DNA from 2 places in the Lederbergia sp. B243.17 genome. Region 2 is predicted to be linked to the other one. Evidence: riboswitches for the same ligand, from Rfam matches in the RefSeq annotation. Region 2 holds a riboswitch; the other holds the start of a gene.
What was found. A riboswitch is a leader RNA that binds a small molecule or an ion and turns the genes downstream of it on or off. The one in region 2 is predicted to bind cyclic di-GMP.

Region 1: linked by a shared signal. The riboswitch ahead of AC0TWI_RS10160 (M48 family metalloprotease) and the one ahead of AC0TWI_RS18665 (anti-repressor SinI family protein) in region 2 are both predicted to bind cyclic di-GMP.

Annotation. Positions count from the first base shown of each region.
Region 1 covers NZ_JBWBKF010000055.1:95,525-103,551, forward strand. Annotated here, with positions in the region: gene AC0TWI_RS10145 (NADP-dependent oxidoreductase) at 1-491, opposite strand, end outside; gene AC0TWI_RS10150 (hypothetical protein) at 626-1,567, opposite strand; gene AC0TWI_RS10155 (hypothetical protein) at 1,564-1,959, opposite strand; gene AC0TWI_RS10160 (M48 family metalloprotease) at 1,990-2,835, opposite strand; cyclic di-GMP riboswitch class I at 2,929-3,020, opposite strand; gene AC0TWI_RS10165 (DinB family protein) at 3,355-3,846, shown strand; gene AC0TWI_RS10170 (hypothetical protein) at 3,988-4,383, opposite strand; gene AC0TWI_RS10175 (PrpR N-terminal domain-containing protein) at 4,518-6,254, shown strand; gene AC0TWI_RS10180 (2-keto-3-deoxygluconate permease) at 6,448-7,434, shown strand; gene AC0TWI_RS10185 (four-carbon acid sugar kinase family protein) at 7,465-8,027, shown strand, end outside.
Region 2 covers NZ_JBWBKF010000089.1:7,848-15,874, forward strand. Annotated here, with positions in the region: gene AC0TWI_RS18650 (ABC transporter substrate-binding protein) at 60-1,328, opposite strand; gene AC0TWI_RS18655 (response regulator transcription factor) at 1,428-2,150, opposite strand; gene AC0TWI_RS18660 (cache domain-containing sensor histidine kinase) at 2,128-3,870, opposite strand; cyclic di-GMP riboswitch class I at 4,278-4,368, shown strand; gene AC0TWI_RS18665 (anti-repressor SinI family protein) at 4,397-4,537, shown strand; gene AC0TWI_RS18670 (helix-turn-helix domain-containing protein) at 4,615-4,938, shown strand; gene AC0TWI_RS18675 (TVP38/TMEM64 family protein) at 4,973-5,593, opposite strand; gene AC0TWI_RS18680 (DUF5658 family protein) at 5,616-5,921, opposite strand; gene AC0TWI_RS18685 (LPXTG cell wall anchor domain-containing protein) at 5,991-6,929, opposite strand; gene sipW (signal peptidase I SipW) at 6,983-7,561, opposite strand; gene AC0TWI_RS18695 (hypothetical protein) at 7,563-8,027, opposite strand, start outside.

The DNA.
Region 1 (8,027 bases), on a different contig from region 2:
ACAGCTGAGCCTACAGCACCGGCCGCCCCGGAAACAACAACGGTTTCCCCTTCCTTCGGCTTCCCGATGTCGAGCAGGCCAAAATAAGCTGTCAGTCCTGGCATACCGAGAATGCCGAGATGGGTTGTCACTGGTGCAACTGAAGGATCGATCGAGCGGATTTCTCTTTCACCCGCTACCGAATACTCCGCCCAGCCGAGATTCCCAATCACAACATCCCCCTGTTGAAAACGGTCAGACTTCGATTCAACCACTTCGGCAATCACTCCGCCGGAAATCACTTCATTGAGCTTAAAAGGCTCAACATAGGATTTTGCATCGATCATCCGTCCGCGCATATACGGATCCACTGACAAATACAGCGTTCTAAGTAGCACTTCACCGTCGTTTGGAACCGGCATCTCCCGCTCAACAAATCTGTAATCGCTTTCAGCAGGCATACCGACTGGTCGGTTAGCTAAATGGATTTCGCGCACCTTCAACTTTTCCATTGCCCTTCCTCCTTCATTTTTGTTATCCAAAAAATCGTATCACAGAAGAAGAAGGACAGCAAAGATACTGCGTAGAGACAGTTTTTTTCAAAAAGACGGCCCTTTCTGCATTATGCAAAAAAGGCCTATTCAAATCAATTTTTCTTTTGGATCCAGCCATTCTCCACGCTGGCACGGAAATTCCCGTCCTCCATCGTTACCAGTATACTGGCGTTGCCATCACCACGGTCCGCATAAATCAATAATTGCCCGTTCTTCGGATTGAATAAGTAAACGGATTGTTCATCGGCATATATTTCTCCATCGAAATTCTCAGCAAACGTATCAAGCTCCTGTACCCCTGCTGATGTGACGATCGACTCTACCGTATCATCCCCATCATAGGAAAGCATCAAATCAGCAGCCGGAAATTTTTGAATGAATAGATAGAATCCATCCTCATCCGGCCCCTCATACTCCGGATTGTCCCAGTAACTCTTTGCAACTGAAAGACTATCCCCGAGCGCAACTCCGGCAACAACAAAATTGCCGTCTCTAAGCACTAGTTTTTCCGGAGCTGTCGCAGTTCCTTCTTTTCTGTACGTCCCATCCAAATATACGGCAGGCGTATGGCAGCTTTCGTCGGCAAATTTCACTGTAATCATGTTGTCATCCTTTGTCATCACCCCGCTGCAATGGCCGGTGAGGTCATCAGTGAATTCGATTTTGTTCCCTGCAATCTTACCGGGGCCCTCAAAAGCATTACCGTATGAATTGCCATTATACGAATTGTAAGCAGAGCCTGTAAGATTATATTGAATCCCATCCTCTGAAGTCTTTGTAATTTTCAAAAGACCGAGGTTGTCATCGCTTAGGAAAACCCAGTTCCCTTCCCAATCGATTTCTTCCTTTGCGGCCGGCTTTTCTGCGACTGGCTCCACAGCTTTTGCCTCTATCTTTTTCTCGGCGTCCACGTTTTTATCAGTCGGTTTTTCAACAGCGGATTCTGGTTTTGTCCTTCCCGCCTCTTCCGTACTTGAACATCCGACAAGAGCAAACATTAGTACAATAGCAGGCAGCATCCATATTTTTCTCACGCTTGTGTCTCCGTCCTTTTCAAATATCGCAGTTTCACAAAAGCATTATACACGCCGACAATCCAAGCAAAAAACACAGCTAGAATAAAGGCAAGGGAAAAGTTAAGGAACGTGATGACAAACGTCGTATATCCACGGCCTCCTCCATTCGCCCAATGTTCCCTGTCCGAGCGTCTGATCCGGTTATAGATGCCAAGGATTTGCCGCCATCCATAGAAGATTCCGACCGGATAGCAAAGAATCATCAATAATATCAGGGCATCATTGATGCCGAAACGAAAAACCGTTCCGGAGTATGTCACCATTGCGTAAACAAGCGTAAAAATCGCCAAAATTAGACCTATGGCAAACAAAGCTAGAATCTTTTTAAGTTCCCTTTTATATAACATCATTCTATCAGCCTCTCAATATATGTATTCCAATCAAACAGCTTGTTTCATATTCAACTTCTCAATCCGGATCGTAGGCGCCGGGTGGCTTGCTGCCAAATTCGCCCACAGCCCTTTTGCACCTTCCGCCTCCATTCTTTCGAAACTAGATAAAACATCGATTAGCGGCTCCCCATAACCAATCCGACGAGCAAAGTCATCAGCCTCGAACTCATTTTGCCTTGATGTATGCATGACAAGCGCGGTTCCAAACTTTGTCCAAAGCCACATCATCGCTACAAGCACCCAATCGATAAAAAATGAGACAATCAATGAACCGATACTCCTGTTAGCGATACTCACCACCGTACCTGCAACCGTGATGAACAATCGGTACAGCAAAAACATGAACGAAACAATCATGTTTCCGACCGCCACGACCAGTACCAAATCCGTATCTTTATGGGATAAATGGCCAAACTCATGGGCAAGCGTTGCCTTGATTTTCGAATCGCTATAACCGATTAGACCGGTCGTCAGACAAATCGTTTTTCTCCCTGTCGCAAATGCATTGGGGCTCTGCTCATCTGTCACAAACAACTGAACATTGTCCGAAATGCTCGGATCCAGTTCCTTCGCCCTCTCATAAACCTCCTCGAACAATGGTTGCAATCGCTCCTTCATTGCCCCTTCCTCCACTCGACGGCAGCCGTTCTGAATACGGAGAATCCACTCTCCCAATGGCGAAAGTGCTGCAACAAGCGAAGCAACGTACAAAGTGAGTCCCAGCAGCCAATTTTGGAAAAGCAACATTACGATGAGCGTATTCAGCACAAGATAAACGATAAGGCCTGTATTCTGCTTCCTAAGTAACCGCTTTGCAAAATCAACAATATACACATGCATCCTTCCTTTCACTTAAAATTTTCCACGACAAAAAACCATGGTCTCCTAACCATAGCCCCTTCAGAGGAAGACATTGCTTTCCCACTTTGCGGCAGCCTGACAATCATGTCGCCTTATTTCAGCGATTTAGACTCATGGCTTTGCGTCCTTCCCTTTCGAAAAGTTTGCCTTTATTATGATTTTTAGGAAAAAAGTTTTATAACATGGTAATTATAAAACCGAAACTTCTCTTTGTAAATTAAAATTTTACTACTAAATAACCAGGTAAAAAGAGCTAGTTTTTATAAAAACAGCTTTTTAGATTAGAGGGGGCAGCTTTCACATTCAAAAACAACCGATGAGCTATTACCCTCTTTTTACGTGACTCCAAGTCGTCCGCTCCATTCTCAGCTTCACCAACTGTTCGATGTGTATGCGGCTTCCAATAAACACACCGCTACTTCAAGTCAAAACTAGGCTGCCGCGGCAAACCGTAATGCTATAATAAATCAACCTAGTGAAGGAGTGACAAACATGACAATCAATGACAAAGCACGCGAAGATCTATTACAGGAAGTAGACAGCCTGACTGACGAGGAAATCAACAAAAAACCAGCCGAAAACGAATGGTCCATCGCCCAAGTGCTGGAGCATCTCGTCCTTATGGAAGGGGGCATCACCCAGACCATTGCAGAACACTACAAAACCGGTGAAGAAAACCATGTTGAAGACAAACCAATCGAACTGTCCGTCAACCGCTCAACAAAAGTAGACGCTCCTCACTTCGCCGTACCGAGCGAAGACTACAAAACCCTCGCCGAGCTAAAGGCGAAACTCGACCACACCCATGCTGCTTTACGATCATTTGCTGAAAGTTCAAACGACTCAATACTTGAATCAAAATCCTACCCGCATCCCGCCTTCGGAAAAATGAATCTAAAACAATGGATCCCCTTCGTCGCCTATCATGAAATGCGCCATACAGATCAAATTAGAGAAGTGAAAAGGAAATTAGGTCTGGCCTGAAAAATGCTCCTGATGGGAAGTGAACCATCAGGAGCGTTTTTTTGAATGGGCGGGCGGTTGTTTTCGGATGGGTGTGCGCTATTCGCGGATAGCCGCTACTTATTCTCGTATAGCCGCCGGTTATTCTCAGATGGATGCTCCCTACTCTTGCATAGCCGTGTGTAATTCGCAGTTCCCCTGTATGATCTGCAAATTAGGGTAGTATGTACGGTTGCGTTTGGCGGCGGTCCACGGGAGGTTGGAGCTTTTGAGGAGGCGGGAAGCGGTGTCGGTATTAGCGTGAAGGAATTCTCGGCAATCTTTGTTTGTCATATTTTGACCGATGAGGAGGAACCATTCTTGGATGCCGGAAAGGTCAAAAAGAACTTGATGCTTCATCAAAAATGATGGCTGGGTAAAAACAATTTTCACTCTCTGCTCTCCAGCAATACCAGCTTCCAGGCTCGTACGCTTTGCTGCTAAAGCGGTGTACATCGGGTGATGGTCTTCCAGCCTAGACAGAGCCGCTTTCACTCCAGTAAGTCTTGGATTTCGCATCACTTTCTTCCTCCCTTATCTTCTTCTCCCCTTGTATAATATGAACTCTAACTTTGGACCAACAAATAAATGACATCCTCTTCCAGTTATGTGATAATACAATTGTTGAAATATGCAACGAATGAGGGATTAATATGATAAAGGTTCTGTTAGTGGCTCCGTATTCCGGCATGGCTGAAGTAGCAAAAAATCTGACCTTGCCCGATGATATCTTTTTGGAGATTACGGTAGCGAACCTGGAAGAGAGCATTAAAGCTGCAAAAGCGGCGGAGTCAGAAGGCTTTGATGTGATCATCAGCCGCGGCGGAACAGCCTCTCTGCTTCAAGAAGCGGTTTCAATACCTGTGGTTCATATAGGGATTACAGGGTATGACATGCTACGGGTTTTCACATTGATACGAGGAATCAAACAAGGGGTTGCACTAGTCGGTTACAAAAATATTACCGATGGAGCAGCGACAATCTGCAATATACTAGAATACGACATACACCGCATCACCATTCATAATCGGGAAGAAGTACGGACGGCTTTGGAAGAATTGAAGAAAGACGGTTATAGCGTTGTCATCGGTGATGTGGTCACTGTACAGTTTGCTGAAATGACGGGGCTCCGCGGCATATTAATTACGTCCGGAAGAGAGGCTCTGTTAGATGCAATTGACGCGAGCCGGGAGATGCATCGGCAGCTGAAACAGATAACAAGTCAAAACCGCATTATCCATGACGCATTTCATTCGCTCCCCTGTCCGGTATTGCTGACACATACGGACGGCCAGCCCATCGAATCGAATGCCACTTTTCAGCGGAAATTCCAACAATTCCAGCTCAAGGATCACCCGGGATTAAAAAAGGCGGTCACTAGCGTCGCTGAAGATGGTACAGGCCGCTGGGCGAGAGTAGTAACAGAAGGCCAGACATATGATGTAGAAATATTTTTGGCTGGCAAAAAGGACAACTCCATCGGCCTTCTCTTCCAAAATGCAGAAAAACAGACGAGCTCGGCTATTCTAATACAGGGGCAAATCACACATAGGCCGATCCCAGGGGAAAGTGACTATGCAAAACAGCTGCGGACAACAATAAAAAAATATGCAACCGCCACAGATTCCGTCTGGATTTCGGGCGAGCACGGATCAGGAAAGAACACGGTCGCACGCATCCTGCATTTTGAGCGATTCGGCCTGGAATCCCCTGCCATTTTGATTGCCGGGAAACAGGCTTCCCCTCAAGACATCGAGGGCCTGAAGCAGGCAATTCATACAGGTTCTCTTCAGAAAACGCTCATCATAGACAGTCCGGAGTATTTACAGCCTGCCGCGCAGGAAAGTCTCTTTTCCCTGCTTCAAACGTACGCTTCCGCGGTTTATCCCATTACAATTTCCGAAAGGCCACTTGCCTCCTTTACGGAAGGATCATTTGACAAGCGATTGTACAAACTGCTGTCAAAAAACCCTCTCCACTTGGCCGCTTTACGTGAAAGGGAAGAGGATATTCCTGCGTACATCGATTATTTTCTCGCCGAGTTCCACGCCGAAAACGGCAGCAATATTCTTGGGATCCGACGTGACGCTCTTGAATTCCTGCAAAGCTACCACTGGCCAGGGAATATTCACCAATTAAAACAAGCAATCAAGGAGCTTAGCTTAACTGCTCCAGGAAATTTTATCGAACTTGAACAGGTAAAGGCGCTAATCCATCAATATAAATCAGCAGAGTCGCAACCAACCGGCATGCCGCTGAATGGAACATTGGAGGAGATGGAACAGCGAATCATCCGGCAGGTGTTGGCTGAGGAAGACAATAATCAATCGAAGGCTGCCGTACGATTAGGCATTAACCGTTCCACTTTATGGAGAAAGTTGAAATCATAATAATATCTTGAAGGACTGCTACTCAATTGAGCGCAGTCTTTTTTTGTCTCAAATTGCAACATACGTAACTCGAAAAAATAAAATATTATGTTGCTTTTTAAAACGAAAGGGGTTACAATACTTTTTGTAAGCGTTGCATTTCTACTTATCTGCTTTACTTTTAAACAATTTATCTATTTAAGGAGGAATAATCGTGAAAATTAAAGCAACTTTGGAACGTATCCCAGGAGGCATGATGGTTGTGCCTTTGCTGTTAGCTGCAATTTTAAACACTTTCGTGCCGGACTTGCTGAGAATCGGCAATTTCACACAGGCACTATTCGTTGACGGGTCTAGCACACTTATCGCCCTCTTCCTGCTATGTACCGGAGCACAGATCAATTTCCGGAATGTAGGGGTAAGTCTTGGGAAAGGCGCTACTCTTTTAGCAACAAAATGGGTTGTCGGCGCTGCTGTCGGCTTGCTTGCGTACATGTTTGCAAATGAGAACGGGCTCTGGCTCGGGCTTGCACCGATTGCGATCATTGCTGCCATGACAAACAGCAACGGCGGATTGTATGTTGCACTCGTCGGTCAATACGGAGACAAAACAGACCGGGCTGCCTATTCATTGCTGGCGTTGAACGACGGACCATTTTTCACAATGGTTGCCCTCGCCATTTTCGGCGCAATGGGCTTTGTGAACGGCATGTTCTCCTTTGTTTCCTTCATCGCCGTATTGCTGCCGATCATTGTCGGTATGGTATTGGGCAACTTGGATGACGAGATGAGAGATTTTCTTGATAAAGGAAGTTCCATGCTCATTCCATTCTTCGCCTTTGCGCTCGGTATGGGGATTGACTTTGGAAAAATCATTGAAGGCGGACTGGGCGGAATTATCCTTGGTGTCTTAACAGTATTCGTTACAGGAACAGCAGGATACTTCGTCTTCAAAGCTCTTAAATGGAATCCGATTGTCGGCGCCTCTGAAGGTTCAACTGCCGGAAACGCCGTAGCCACTCCAGCCGCAATTGCAGCAGCGAGTGCCAGCTTTGCATCTAACGTTGATATTGCAACCGTTCAGGTAGCGGCTTCCACCGTTACAACTGCTATTCTTCTTCCTCTGTATGTAGCCTTTTTGGTGAAGCGGCTGGAGAAAAAAGGTGTAAAACTCCCGGAAGACTACATCAAAGAAGCGTGAAGGCTACAAGTGGAAAAGGAGGGAAACGCCATGGATAAACAGATTGGCATCATTGCTGATGACCTGACAGGTGCGAATGACAGCGGGGTCCAACTGGCGGAAAAAGGAATCCGGACATCTGTGCTCTTTGATGTACCGGATTCCATTGAAAAACTGGACAGCGGGATTGTCTTCGATACCAATTCCCGGGCACTGTCCAAGCAAAAAGCGATTGAGAAAACAAAAGAAGCTGCAGAGTTTTTAAAGAAGACCGGCTACCGGTATATTTATAAAAAGATGGATTCAACATTGAGAGGCCATGTCGCTGCCGAGCTCCAAGTTCTGCAGGAGACATTCCAACCTGATTTCATCATCGTTGCGCCTGCCTTCCCGGCTCTCGGCAGAACAACAAAAGAAGGAATTCATTTCGTTAACGGAACTGAAATCATTAAAACCGAGATGGCCAATGACCCGAAACACCCTGTAACAGTCTCCTCCATCCCTACTCTAATTGAAGAGGAAATCAATCAGCCTGTTGGTCTATTAAAAAGAACAGACTTCGCTGAACCCCAATTCAGGGAGAAAATGCAGGAACTGATTGCAGGTGAGGTACG
Region 2 (8,027 bases):
TATCCAATTGAAATCACCTCATAAAATGATAGAGAACGGATAGTTCCGTTCTCCGCTTGTTATTTTTGTAAGATGGCATCTACTTTTGTTTCCATCTCTTTCAGTATTTCTTCCGGAGAGGCGGAGTGAGAGAACAATTTATCGAATCCTTTTACAATCTCACCCTCGATTTTTGTCCAATCCTCATGCAGCGGGTAGGTAAATCCATTATTCATCTGGTCAATAACAGCCAACTGGATTGACTCCTTTGGCGGGTTATTCGGCACATTAATAAATTCCTCTGATTCCAGCACGCTCTTCCTTGGTGGGACAAAGAAAGCGGATTGCGCTTGTATTCCCTGTTTGCTGCTCAAAAACTTGAGTAATTCTTTTGCCTCGTCAGGATGCTTACTGCCTGTAAATGCTGCGATTCCAGCTTGCCCCAGCAACGGTACCCTTCCTTCAGGCCCTTTTGGAAGCGGAGCGATATCCCATTCAAAATCCGTAATATCTCGGACGTTGGCAATATAGCTGTACATGAACGTAAACATTCCAACGTTTCCGCTTTCAAAGTTAATGTTTTCGCCCGGAGGCACATGTGATTTGTCTGTAAACATCATTCTGTCGAGCATTTCAAATGTTTTCACACCTTGAGGGGAATTCCACTCAAATGCACTCATGTCATCTGAAAAGATTTTTCCTCCATATGATAGCGTGTGTGAAGGCATCGTCGCAAAATTGGTCCATTCGTTAAATAATCTTGCACCGAACTTTTTATTCGAGCCGCTTCCTGAAGATAGTTTCTTTGCACTATCCTCAAACTGCTCCCACGTCCACTCATCCTTTTGTGCAAGCTCTGTTGGTGTTTCAAGTCCCGCTTCATCAAACATCGTCTTGTTATAGTACATAATCATCGGCGGGGTCGAGAATGGAAGTCCCAGCAATTTATCATCATGTTTCCATAAATCCAATGTAGACGGAATGTAGTCGTCAAAATCGAAGTCTTTTTCTTTTACGACATCTGACAGATCCGTGAGAATATTATTGTTCACAAACTGCGGCACCATCCGCTCAGCAACCCACCCTACATCCGGAAGTTCCTTTCCTGCCGCTAATACGGATAGCTTCTGTTGATAATCTCCATGAGGAATTGATTCGACGTTTACTTTAATATTGGGATGCTCCTCATAAAAGTCTTTCAGCAGTTCCTCATACATCGCGATATGCTGGTCTCCGCCCCAAGTGGTGAAGGTCAGCTCGACTTTTTTGTCTTTGCTTGCCTTATCGCTGCTGCAACCTACTAAAACGGATAAACATAAAGCAAGAATAACAATCAGGTACTTTTTCATGTTTTTCCCCCTTTCTTTATTCTCAGTGTATAAGGTGTGAAAGCGTTTTAATATACATCAATCCTCAGAAATGGTTTCTAAACTTCATATTAGAGAATACTAATGAGGACCTTCTCTGTATTCTTGTGGTGTTCTTCCATTTACCTTTTTAAAAACAGATGAGAAATGCTTAGGATTTTTATAACCTGTAAGATGAGCAATATCATATATTTTTAAATTTGTTGTTACGAGAAGATGCTTTGCAGCCTCCATTCTTTGATTTACGATGTAGTCGGAAAGCCTCATCTCCGTATGCAGGCTGAATTGTTGGCTGATATAATTCGGGTGCATACTCAAGGCACTTGAGATAAAATTTAGCGACAGATCGTTGCCCAGGTTCTTATGGATCAACTCTTTGATGTTTCTAATTAATAAAGGCTCGCTCCCCAAGTCCTCCGGAGTCCGATTCACATTTCCCTCATTGAAAAGAACTCCGAGGATATCAGCAAGCTCTTTTCTATTAATCGGCTTCAGCAAATAATCTTTCACCCCTAATTTCAGTGCTTCTCTGACATACGCAAAGTCATCATAGCCACTGATCACAATGACTGGAACCTGTGGATATTTTGTTTTCAAGAGTGTGATGAACTTTAATCCAGTCATCTCCGGCATCCTAATATCAGTTATTACAAGATCGGGAATATCGATAGCAATAATCTCCGATGCCCGCTTTCCATTTTCGGCTTCCCATAAAACCCTGTAGCCAGTTATCACTTCCTCCAACAAGATCTTCAGACCTGCCCGGATCGTTTTCTCATCCTCAACCAACATGACCTTTTTCATAATTTCCACCTTCCAATATTGGTATTATGAGCGTAACTGTTGTACCTTTACCTGCATCCGATTCAATATGCATTTCTCCATAATCTCCATAAATCAATTTAATCCGTTGAAATATATTCTCCAATGCAATGCTGTTCCCATCGTCAGTTTTAGTAGATACCAGGGAAACAAATGTCTCTTTTATAGCAGCTAATCGTTCTTTGGAGATTCCTGAACCATTATCCTGTATTTGAATATATAGGCGGCCTGCATTCTCTACTGCATCCACAATAATCGTCATTTTTCCGTTTTCATACCCATGTAAAATTGCATTTTCTATGAGAGGCTGCAAAATGTATTTTGGAACTTGATAGGACGGAACTTGTTCATCAATATTCCAGAGAACAAATAAGTTTTCAGCCAGACGTTTCTGCATAATGGAGGCATAGGTTTTTGTAAAATCAAGCTCCTCTTTTAATAGGACGAACTCATTATCGCTTCTCAACCGATACCTGATTAGTTTGCCGAGTTCAGATACCATGTCCGAAATTTCAAACTCCCTTTTCTGCAGAGCAGCCATATTAATACTTTCAAGTGAATTAAAGATAAAATGAGGATCCATTCTGAATTGCAAAGCTTTGTACTCCGATTCTGCATTCTTCTTATTTAGCACATATACTTTTTCTACAAGTTGCTGAATTTCAATCAACATATCATTATAGGCATCGCCTAAAAACGCAAAATCTTTATGTGAACTTACACCCAGCTTCCCGGTAGGCTTATCCTTTTGAAGGTTTAATATTTGCGTCTTGAAATTTTCTAATGGGCGCATTAAATGGTTTGACACAAAATACGACAAAACCAATGAGACGAGTAAACAGACAAGAATGATGAATCCCAATAGACGGTCAAAATTCCAAACATCTTTATAAATATAGCTCTTAGGTATGGTTGTTTTAATCTCTATTCCTGTTTTTGTAGAGACATCACTCATACATAGATACTGCTCCTTGGTTACATCATTCTTAATCCAGCCATCGCCCATGCCACAGACCGTAACCAGATCATGCATCGGATTGTTGAACAGCGGTTGCCCTTCCTGCAGGATTTGCCAATGGGCACTTGGCAATTGAGATGTTAGGCGATCCATATACTCCGCTGAAAAGTCCACCTTTACAATGCCTATCATTTCGTGATTAGCAGGGTCCTTTAACAGCCTCATAAAACTGATGTATTTGTTAGATTCATTGAGATAATAATCAGGATTATCTTCAGGAAAGATGGACCAAGCCCCATCTCTTTCCAACACCTGTCTAAACCAACTCTGCTTTTGCAGATTAATCTGCCCCTTCACCTTCGTTTCGCCCATATGGCTGAAAACCTGGCCATTATTTGCAATCACATGAACGCCATTAAATTGCTCCTTCTTATAAACCATTCCTGAAAGAAACAAAGAAAATGCTGTCTGCTGGTCATGATTTCGGTATGTTTTATCCTCTGCGGATTGATGTTGCTTTAAAATTTGGATCAATTGTGTGTTATAAAGAATTGATAAAGTCGATCTGGATGCATCCTCTATCATTAAATCAAGATTATTGTTTAACTGTCTTATAGAACTTTCCGTATTACTTGTAACCTCCTCAACCTTCGATACTGCAAATATTTGGTGGACAGCAGCCCCTATAATTAGAAGTGGTATCAAAATAAGCAACGAGAAAGTAATAAAAATCTTAGATCGCATGTCCTTGTTCCCCCCCCTCAACTATGTAACAAATGTTGATACTAGATTGCCCTGCTTTCAATTATCAAAGTAATTGCAAGGCCTAAACCGATCTCGATACCCCATACAGAGACTGCACCTGCAGACATAGAGATTCCTCACCATGCTCCCGTGCCAAGCCTCCTTTTTCACAGACTGACCTCCTCTCTTAACCAAATGTTCGACAGTAACAAACTGAATTCTTCATGAACTCACATTTGTTTTCACTTGTATTTTAATATTCAGTTTATTATAAAAGTTTTCGACACCCGTTCATATAGATTTTGCTGAAAAAGCAACCTATTTGTTTAATTCATCACGACAAATTTCTACGTTTTACTGACTGGGTTTCATTTAGAATGGGGTCAACAACTATTCGAAGGCGGTATTGAGAATAAAGGCAATTCTGACCGAAAGGCGGATGCGCAAAGCCACAGGCCTACAGCTGCAAACTGCAGCCAGGGAAGCTGGGTTGCCTGAATATGCACTTCACATTCGGGAGGTTCATATGGAGAACGTCGTCGCAATTACTGTGGAAGGGTTAGACCAAGAGTGGGTTGCGCTCATCGTTGAAGCTATGCAGGCTGGGATGGATCCAAAGGAGATTCAAGAATTTTTTCGCAGTCATTCTATCAGGAGCAAGGAGTAGACGGATGTTTTTCTGTTCTGCAAATGGAACATACTCTTCGTTATATGCTATAATTCAGGCGAAGGAAGGTGTTCTATATGATCGGTGAACGGATTCGGGAGTATCGACTGCAGAAAGGGCTGTCGCTTTCAGAGCTAGCAGAAAAAGCGGGGGTTGCCAAATCTTATTTAAGTTCAATTGAGCGCAACATACAACAAAATCCTTCAATTCATTTTTTAGAGAAGGTATCTGAGGTGCTGGATGTACCTGTAAATGTCCTACTGGATGAAGAAGTGATTGCTCCAGATGAGCTAGACTTTGAATGGAAACGACTAGTACTGGAAGCGATGAATTCAGGCGTATCCAAGCAGGAGTTCAAGGAATTCATTGAGTTCAATAAATGGAAATTAGAAAAAAAATAAACGTTCTGTCGGCCCTTTCGCCACAGAACGTTTTCTATTTTGCCTCATCTTGTTTGCGGTAGAAATAGATTGTCATCAATATCATGATTGATAAAAAATAGACACCATAGATGGCGATCGCACTCCATTTGCTGTCCGTAAACACACTCCCCGCCAGTGTGAAGATGAGGACAACCGGAATTTTCCCAAGCAGAGACGCGACAAAAAATGTGAGGCTGCGGACGGTGCTCATCCCTGCTAATACGTTCAGCAGCGGGGCAGGAACAACTGGGACCAATCTTAGTGCAAGAATGCTGAGAAAAGCATTTTCCTCGAAATACCCCTCATATTCACTTGCCTTCGGATATTTCCGTAGGATTTTTTCCATCCATTCCTGAAAGCCGTATCTTGCCATCCAGAACATTGCAATGGAACCAAGCATGACGCCCGCTAAGCTGATGCCTGTCCCTTGAAGCACACCGAACACCGAGCCGATCAATCCTGCAATCACAGCGAAAGGAACGACTGGAAAGAATACAAGCAAAGCAACAAATACAATGCTGATCAGGATAGCTGTCCCTCTGCCGGATTCTATTGCAGCCATCATTGCCGACTTTTGTGAAAATGCAAAGCCAACGAGCAAAAGCGCGGCCGCAATCATGATGATTTTTTTCAAACGGACAACCCCCTCTTCGACTTTATGTAAAACAACTTCCGATCCAAAAAACATGGAGCACAGCAATGACTGAATAAAACAGCGAGGCTGCAGCTGCCAGGCCGACGACCCACGTGCTGTTCTTTAACCTGTCAATAAACATAAACAGCAGCACAATCAGGGAAAAGCTTGTCTTAAAGACGAGAAAGAAAAACGGGTCGGCATTGTAGACCATAAGCATAAGCGGATTGCTTTCTTCTATTATAGAGGATTGCAGGCCGAAATAGGTGGCTACCCCATCGAAAAAGTTAAGTATCGCCAGAAAAAAAAAGATTTTATTTGCGCGCACTGCCAATGCCCTCATCCTTTTCTTCTTATTTGAATTAAAAAATGGCGGCTGATCGCCGCCAATTCTCTTTTATAATGTTTTGCCTCCTGCTTTCCTTCGCATCGCAAGTATCAATGAGGCGAGACCAAGCAAGATAAGCACTCCGCCGCCAAGCATGTAATTGAACATATTTGTCGCTGTATTCGGCAATGGCTGTCCTGTGCCTGCTGCGGCAGTGGCACTTCCACCTGTTCCAACTCCAGAATTTCCGCCGTCGCCGCTGTTATTGCCCGGCAACGCGGTCTTATCATCGCCCTGATCGTCGCCATCCTTTTCAGGTTCATCAGGATCTTGCCCAGGCTGGCCTTCTCCGTCTGGGTCTCCATCATCTGGGACGGACGGCGTTTCTGTGTCCGGATTATCCGGATCAGGTTCGCCAGGTTTTGGATCTGTTGGATCAGTAGGGGTTGTCGGGTTCGTTGGATTTGTCGGTGTGCTTGGATCGGTTGGAGCGCCAGTCTTCGGCGGTTCAGGATTCGTGCCTGGTGTACCTCCGCCTCCGCCCTTTATCTCCTCAGCACTAATGACAATATCAAATTTCGTTTCCGCTCCTTGAAAATCATTGCCGAGTTCAGGCGGGAATTCTGCGTGGAAGGTTAAGGTCTCTTCACTGTTTTGCTGCAGCTGCCTTGGCTCCAATTTCTTGAAATCGGCTAGCTTTCCACCATATAGGGAGTTGCTTCCCTGGTTAATTTCCAAGTTCATTTCCTTAAACAGCTTTTTGCCGGATTTGTACTTTATCGTTACCTGATAGCGCAAGTCCGACTCTCCATCGTTTATGATGGCCAAGTCCCGGACCGCCCAATCACCAGGAGCCATATTTTCCACATTAAACAGCACCTTCTCGGGGCGGACGGACAAGTTGATCGTCTTTACATCGGCTGCAGTCGTTTGCGCTCTGATGAAAAATAGACCAGCAAGGAGCAACGTGCAGGCGCTTATCAATGCAATATATCGAATTCCTTTCATGTTCTGCCCACCTTTATTATCGAAAAGATGGGATTGCTCCCATCTTTCGCTATTTATACGACCTTTTCGGCTGCCTCGCTCACCGGTTCAGAAGCTTTCTTGTCGATTTGGGAAATCGCCTGCCAAATCGTCAGCGCCGAATATCCGAGCAAAAGCAGTCCCGGCAAGATCAACAGCAGCACGCTGCCATTTTTCGATTGGGCAAAATTGACGAAATAGCCGACATAAGGCACTGTGAATCCTGTATATTCTGCAACTACGTTTTGGGAGAGGACAGGATCCATATCAGCGGCTTTGTTGTTATCCCCTTTCGTCGTATACATTACATACTCACCGCTCTTAACAACGTCAATTACCCGGTGCGTGATCAGCATATTGTCTTCTTCTAAGAAGGTAATAACATCGCCCTTCATAAACTTCGTCTTTTCCTCGACCGGCTTCACTGCGATGATTGAACCTGTCTTGATTCCCGGCTCCATAGATCCCGATAAAACAGACTTCAGCTGATATCCGAAAAACTGCGGTTCCCCACCCGCTGCCTTCGAGGAAATCACCATGAACAGCATTACGATAAAAATGAGGAACATTACACCCGTAAGGAGATTGCTCCCCCACTTCATTGCTTTCTTCATATTATTCACCTTCCTTTACGGCAGTTGGTTCTGGAGTTGGCCCGACTGGTTCCGGGTTTGGCTGGCTTGGCTGTTCATTTGTAGCGGGCAGAGTCGGTTCAGTTGGATTGTCGACTGGCGGTACTGGCTGTTCGGTTGGCTCTGGTTTTTTTGTTTCTTCTTTTTTGTCATCCGTCTTGCCATCTTCCTTAGGGGCTTCAGCTTTTTTATCATCTCCTGCTGCATCTGGAGAATCAGGGGCTGTGTCCTCGTTTACCTCAGCTTCACCACCTATAACGTCGCTGCTTTCTGGTGATTGAGGCTGGCAGGATGAAGAGTCTTCAACACCGTTTTCATTAACAGAAGATGGTTGGTTTTCTGTTGTTGCTGTGTCAACTGCTGATATTCCTTCTTGGCCACAGGCATCTTGAGGGGGAGGCGGGCAAGTAACTTCAATAGAGTCTGATAGTATTTCACTTCCTTCAGA